Regions from separate parts of the Bradyrhizobium sp. 6(2017) genome, predicted to be linked through region 2. Evidence: predicted binding sites of a transcription regulator. Region 2 holds the regulator's gene; each other region holds the start of a gene.
The links. The regulator PhoB, encoded in region 2, activates phosphate uptake and scavenging genes when phosphate is short. The targets are predictions, from matches to a motif close to TGTCATNNANCTGTCAT.
Positions count from the first base shown of each region.

Region 1 (2,266 bases), 1.5 Mb from region 2:
CGCTACCGCACCGAATGCGCGCGGCTGGAACGCGCGATCGGCCAGCCGCTGGCGCAGGCGGCCGAATAGGCTAGAGCGTTTTCGAGCGAAGTGGCTACCGGTTCGCGTGAAGAAAACGCGTCAAAAAACGCGTCAAAACAAGAATCTAGAGCCCCGTTCCGATACCATCGGCACGGGGCTCTAGGCGGCGGGCAGCGGGAACTTTCCACGGCCGCCTTGGTTGACTGGTAACCCTGCCCGCAACAGCGGGGTGGATTCGCGCGGCCGGGCCCCTACATGATGGCTGTTCTGTTCGAGTGATTTCAGGAGGCCCTTTGATGGTCCTGAAAAGCGCTTTTGTTGCAATTGTTTGTACCGCGTGCCTGGCTGTGGGCGGCGTGGCGCTGGCTGACGAGTATCGCCCCAGCGAGTTCTTCAGCCTCGATCTTTCCCAGGCGGTGCTGTCGCCGAAGCGGCTTGGGCCGCCTGCGCAATTCGAGCCGGTTCCGGTCGAGGCGAAGACCGACCACGGTCCGGATCAGCGTGCCAATGTCGAGCCGACGGTCGAGCAGCCGAAGGTCGCATCACAGAAGGCCGCCCGGACGGCCAGGGTAACGGCGCAGCCTGAGCCGAAGCGCGCGGCGGCGCCTGCGCCAGCCCGCGCCAGGCTCGCGCGGCGGCACGCGAACCCGCTCGATGCCGAAGCCCGCGACACCAGGATCCAGACCTGGCCGTGCCGCACCGGCGGCATCTGCAGCTGGCAGCGGTGAGAGGCTTCACTTCCTTGCGTCGATCCTCGCGTCAACATTAAACCCGTCATCCTGAGGAGCGCGCTCTTGCGCGCGTCTCGAAGGATGCACGGCCCAGATCGCGCAGCAGGGCCGTCGATCCTTCGAGACGGCGCTACGCGCCTCCTCAGGATGACGGGTTTGGCGCTTGAGCGCTCGGTGCCGAACGACGCCGTTCCGAGAGCCCCCGAGTCATCCCGCCGTCGCAAAACCGTCGGCGGAGAGTCAAGAAACCGTAAGGGCGGAGTCAAACGGCGCAGGCAAAACCTTCGTTGCGATTCGACGAAGGTTGTTCGATGCCGACAGCGATCTCCGCGAGGGGACGAGGCCTTACAAGGCGTCAGCTTCTGGTGCGCTCGGCATCGACGGCTGCGCTGGCCGGATTGGGCTCGCTCGCAAAGCCCTATCTGAGCCGTGCGGCGGATCGTCCCGCGATCGCGGGTATCCAGTCCGGCGACGTCGCGAGCGATTCCGCTGTCATCTGGGCCCGCGCCGATCGCGCAGCGCGGATGCAGATCGAATGCGCGAGCGTCGAGAGCTTCGCCACCATCCTGCGCACCGCATCCGCCGATGCGCTGCCCGAGCGCGATTTCACGGCAAAGCTGCTGCTCGACGGCCTGCCGCCGGGCCAGGACCTGTTCTATCGCATCAGCTTCGCGGATCGCGACGGCGTTGCAGGCGAAAGCCGCGTCGGGCATTTCCGCACCGCGCCGGTCGACCGCCGCTCGATCTCGTTCGTCTGGTCCGGCGACGTCGTCGGGCAGGGCTGGGGCATCGATCCCGCGCGCGGCGGCTTGCGCAGCTACCGCACCATGCTCAACGAGCGCCCGGATTTCTTCATCCATTCCGGCGACCACATCTATGCGGATTGCACGGTGCCGCCGGAGCAGACGCTGCCGAACGGCGAGATCTGGCGCAACATCGTCACGGAGGAGAAATCCGTCGTCGCGTACAGTCTCGACCAGTTTCGCGGCAACTACAGATACAACTGGCTTGACGAGAATTTTCGCGCCTTCCACGCCGAGGTGCCGATGTTCGCTCAGTGGGACGATCACGAGGTGGCCGACGACTGGTCGCCGATCGGCACCGCCGACGCTACCGGCTACGACGCGGACGGTACCTCGCGCCTGGTGGCGCGGGCGCGCCGCGCTTTCCATGAATTCATGCCGATGCGGTTGATGCCGGAGCGCGACGGCCGCGTCTATCGCAAGATCGCCTATGGGCCGCTGCTCGACGTCTTCATCATCGACATGCGCTCCTATCGCGATTCCAGCTGGAACAAGCAGGGCGATCCCGACAAGGCGTTCATCCTCGGCGAGAGCCAGCTCGCCTGGCTGAAGCGCGAACTGGTGGCGTCGGATGCTGTCTGGAAGGTGATCGCGGCGGATTTGCCGATCGGCCTGATCAGCCTGGATGCGGTCGCGCTCGGCGACGGCCCGCCCGCGCGGCGCGAGCACGAGATCGCCGATCTGCTGTCCTTCATGAAACGCGCCGGTGTC
Region 1 is NZ_CP049289.2:2,661,545-2,663,810, forward strand. It holds gene G6P99_RS12650 (indolepyruvate ferredoxin oxidoreductase family protein) at 1-69, shown strand, start outside; gene G6P99_RS12655 (hypothetical protein) at 318-749, shown strand; gene G6P99_RS12660 (alkaline phosphatase D family protein) at 1,064-2,266, shown strand, end outside.
Region 1: the regulator PhoB is predicted to act here: its motif matches at 958-974, upstream of G6P99_RS12660 (alkaline phosphatase D family protein).

Region 2 (2,266 bases):
TCGCCGCGGAACTTGGCAATGTGACGCGAAATGCCGTGATCGGCAAAGTGCATCGGCTCGGCCTCTCCGGCCGCGCCAAGGCCCCCTCCACGGCCGCGCCGCGGCAGCGCAAGGCCCGCCCCGCCCAGCACATGATGCGGGTGGCGCGTCCGGTCTCGCGCGGCAACACCGCGCTGGCGCATGCCTTCGAGGTCGAGATGGAGCCCGATCCGATCTCCTACGACAACGTGGTGCCGATGAGCCAGCGGCTGTCGCTGCTCGAGCTGAACGAAGCCACCTGCCACTGGCCGGTCGGCGATCCATCGAGCCCGGAATTCTTCTTCTGCGGCGGCAAGGCGCTCGGCGGCCTGCCCTATTGCGCACACCACTCGCGCGTCGCCTACCAGCCCGCCGGCGATCGCCGCCGGCCGTCGGCGAAACCGCAGATCAAGTGAGCACTCGGGAAACTGGCGTAGGACTGAAAAAGAAATCCCCGTGAAAGCGGGGATTTTTTTGTGAGAACCGTAGCCCGGATGCATCACCGGCGTCGTCCCGGCGCAGGCCGGGACCCATAACCACGAATGGGTGTTGTTTGAAAGCCGTCTGGCCGCGTGCCGATTGCGCCGGCCGCGGCGTATGGGTCCCGGCTTTCGCCGGGACGACAACGTGTTGCGGTTTATGAATGCCACACGGCCGTTACGGCTGCGGCTCGGCCTTCGCGAAGCGGTCGTCGAGCGCGTAGCCGGCGCCGCGCACGGTGCGGATCGGATCCTGCTCGCGGCCCGGATTGAGCAACTTACGCAGGCGGCCGATATGCACGTCGACGGTGCGCTCGTCGATATAGATGTCGCGGCCCCAGACGCTGTCGAGCAGCTGCTCGCGGCTGAACACCCGGCCGGGATGCTCGAGGAAGAATTCGAGCAGACGATATTCGGTCGGCCCGAGATCGATCGGGCGGCCGGAGCGCGCCACGCGGCGCTTCTCGCGGTCGAGTTCGATATCGCCATAGGTCAGCACGGTGGCAAGCCGCTCCGGGCTCGCACGGCGCAGCAAGCCCTTCACCCGCGCCAGCAGCTCGGGCACCGAGAACGGCTTGACGATGTAATCGTCGGCGCCGGTGGCAAGCCCGCGCACGCGCTCACTCTCCTCGCCGCGCGCGGTCAGCATGATGATCGGAAGCTGCTTGGTCTCGGGCCGCGCCCGCAGGCGGCGGCACAGTTCGATGCCGGACAGGCCCGGCAGCATCCAGTCCAGCACAACGAGGTCGGGGATGCGCTCCTTCAACCTGGTGTCGGCGTCGTCGCCGCGTCCCACCGTTTCGACGTCGTAGCCTTCCGCATCGAGGTTGTAGCGCAACAGTGTCGTCAGCGCTTCCTCGTCTTCGACTACCAGAATGCGTGCGCTCATCGGTCTAAGTTCTTTCTCTGTGGTGATCCGTTGCCCAAACGCAAACCGAAACACTCAACCCCTGAGCATATTCCCCGTGGGAAACGGTTTGTCGCGACGACAATCCGGTTCCGCCGATGCGGATCATGCCCTAGTTGCCCGGCACCGTGGTGGCGAAATTGGTCATATCGCCCTTCGGACGCTTGTCGGTGATCTGCTGGCCCTCGATCATGTAGAACACGGTCTCGGCGATATTGGTGGCGTGGTCGCCGATCCGCTCGATGTTCTTGGCGCAGAACATCAGATGGATGCAGAACGAGATGTTGCGCGGATCCTCCATCATGTAGGTGAGCAGTTCGCGGAACAGCGAGGTGCAGATCGCATCGACCTCCTCGTCGCCCTTCCAGACGTTCATCGCCGCCGGCAGATCGTGCGCGGCATAGGCGTCGAGCACCGACTTGACCTGCGACAGCACGAGGTCGGTCATGTGCTCGAGGCCGCGGATCAGCTTCAGCGGCTGGAAATCGCTCTCCAGCGCCGCGACGCGCTTGCCCATGTTCTTGGCGAGGTCGCCGATCCGCTCGAGGTCAGTCGCGACGCGCATCGCGCTGACGATCTCGCGCAGGTCGATCGCCATCGGCTGGCGGCGAGCGATCGTCAGCACCGCGCGCTCTTCGATGACGCGCTGCAGATTGTCGATCTCGATGTCGGCGGCGACCACGCGCTTGCCCAGCGCGACGTCGCGGCGGATCAGCGCGTCGACCGACTCGGTGATCATGCGCTCGACGAGGCCGCCCATCTCGGCGACCAGGCGGGTCAACTCCTGCAGGTCGCTGTCGAATGCCTTGGCGGTATGTTCAGAAGCCATCGCTTGTCTCCTCAGCCGAACCGGCCGGTGATG
Region 2 is NZ_CP049289.2:1,139,228-1,141,493, reverse strand. It holds gene G6P99_RS05345 (GcrA family cell cycle regulator) at 1-434, shown strand, start outside; gene phoB (phosphate regulon transcriptional regulator PhoB) at 676-1,386, opposite strand; gene phoU (phosphate signaling complex protein PhoU) at 1,517-2,233, opposite strand; gene pstB (phosphate ABC transporter ATP-binding protein PstB) at 2,245-2,266, opposite strand, start outside.

Region 3 (2,266 bases), 4.5 Mb from region 2:
GGCGCAGGCCGAGACAATCGCTGCGATTGCCGAAGGGCTGAAGCGCTGGGCACCGCGCCACATTGTGCTCGATCCGGTGATGGTCGCAACCTCGGGCGATCGGCTGCTCGCGGCCGAGGCCGTCGATGCGCTGAAGACCATGCTGTTTCCGGTGGCATCGCTGATCACGCCGAATCTGCCGGAAGCGGCGGCGCTGCTGAACCAGCCGGTTGCCTCCAGCGAGGCCGACGTCGCGCGGCAGGGCAGGCAATTGCTGGCGATGGGATGCCGCGCGGTGCTGGTCAAGGGCGGTCACGGGCACGGCGCCGAGAGCATCGACTATCTGATCGACGGCGAGCGCAGCATCGCGCTGGCGGCGCCGCGCATCGCCACATCAAACACCCATGGCACCGGCTGCTCGCTGTCGTCGGCGATCGCAGCGGGGCTTGCGAAGGGCGAAGCGATGGAGGCCGCGGTGCGCAACGCCAAGGCCTGGATCACGGACGCGATCGCCGCCGCCGATCGCTTCGCCGTCGGACACGGCCACGGGCCGGTGCATCACTTCCACAAATATTACTGAGCCGGCGTAGCGCGGATCAATCTTGTAGCCCGGATGGAGCGAAGCGAAATCCCGGAGCGGATTATCCGCGGATGCAGGACCCGGATTGCGCTTCGCTCCATCCGGGCTACGCAGTCCTCTGCGCGCCTTGTTTCGCCGCGATATGCGGGCAACACACCGCCTGTTCCGCGCAGCCGCGACCGTCCATGTCGCCAGATTGTCGCACGCCGCTGTTATCCGCAGGGAAGGGGCGTGCGGCTGATTCTCGTTAACTGTTAGTGAGGCCTTGGGTCACGGGGGTCGTCATCGCCTTGTCACAGGAATCTGTTAGGTGCACAGGCATGGGAAGTGACTCCTTGAGTGAAGAAAGTCCCGAGCGGCACTTTCGCACTTTGTTTATCTCCGATGTCCATCTCGGAGCCCGCGGTTCGCAAGCCGACCGCCTGCTGGACTTCCTCCGCTCTCACGATGCCGACACGATCTACCTCGTTGGTGATATCGTCGACGGCTGGGCGCTGAAGTCGAACTGGTACTGGCCGCAGACCCACAACGATTTCGTGCAGAAGATGCTGCGCAAGGCGCGCAAGGGCGCCAAGGTGATCTACGTCCCGGGCAACCACGACGAGTTCCTGCGCAAATATTACGGCACGCATTTCGGCGGCATCGATGTGGTGGAGAACACCGTTCACACCGGCGCCGACGGCAAGCGCTACCTCGTGATCCACGGCGACATCTTCGATCTCGTGGTGCAGAACGCGCGCTGGCTCGCCCATCTCGGCGACAAGGCCTACGACTTCGCGATCCAAATGAATCGCTTCGTCAACTTCTTCCGCAAGATGTTCGGCGTGCCGTATTGGTCGCTGTCGCAATGGGCCAAGCTGAAGGTCAAGAAGGCGGTGAACTATATCGGCGCGTTCGAGGCGACGCTTGCGGGCGAGGCACGGCGCCACGGCTGCGACGGCGTGATCTGCGGCCACATCCACTACGCGACGATTCATGACGAGCACGGCATCCGCTACATGAATTGCGGCGACTGGGTGGAGAGTTGCACCGCGCTCGCCGAGCACGAAGACGGCAGCTTCGAGATCATCACCTGGACCGATCCGGTGCGCCGGATCGCGCCGGTTCCGCGAGTGACGGCACGCGCTGCATGACGCATATCCTGGTCGCGACCGATGCGTGGCATCCCCAGGTCAACGGGGTTGTCCGCACGCTGACCATGATGGCGCAGGCGGCGAAATCGCTCGGCGTCGAGGTGAGTTTCCTGACGCCGGACGAGTTCCGTACCTTCGCGATGCCGAGCTATCGCGATCTGAGGCTGGCGCTGCCGTACCAGGCCAAGGTCGCCAGCCTGATCGAGGCGGCAAGGCCCGACAGCATCCATATCGCGACCGAAGGCCCGATCGGGCTTGCGGTTCGCCGCTATTGCCGGAAGCGCGGCTTGCCGTTCACGACGAGCTTCCACACCCGCTTCCCGGAATACGTCTCGGCACGGACGCCTGTCCCCGAAGCCTGGGTGTGGCGTGTGCTGCGCTGGTTCCACAGGCCGAGCCGCGCGGTGATGGCGGCGACCCCTGAGCTGGCGGCAGAGTTGCGCCAACGCGGCTTCCGCAACGTGGTGCTGTGGTCGCGCGGCGTCGATACCGCGCTGTTCCATCCGCGTGACGTCGATCTCTGCCTGCCGCAGCCGGTCTATCTCAGCGTCGGCCGGGTGGCGGTGGAGAAGAA
Region 3 is NZ_CP049289.2:6,615,767-6,618,032, reverse strand. It holds gene thiD (bifunctional hydroxymethylpyrimidine kinase/phosphomethylpyrimidine kinase) at 1-559, shown strand, start outside; gene G6P99_RS31350 (UDP-2,3-diacylglucosamine diphosphatase) at 880-1,692, shown strand; gene G6P99_RS31345 (glycosyltransferase family 4 protein) at 1,689-2,266, shown strand, end outside.
Region 3: the regulator PhoB is predicted to act here: its motif matches at 840-856, upstream of G6P99_RS31350 (UDP-2,3-diacylglucosamine diphosphatase).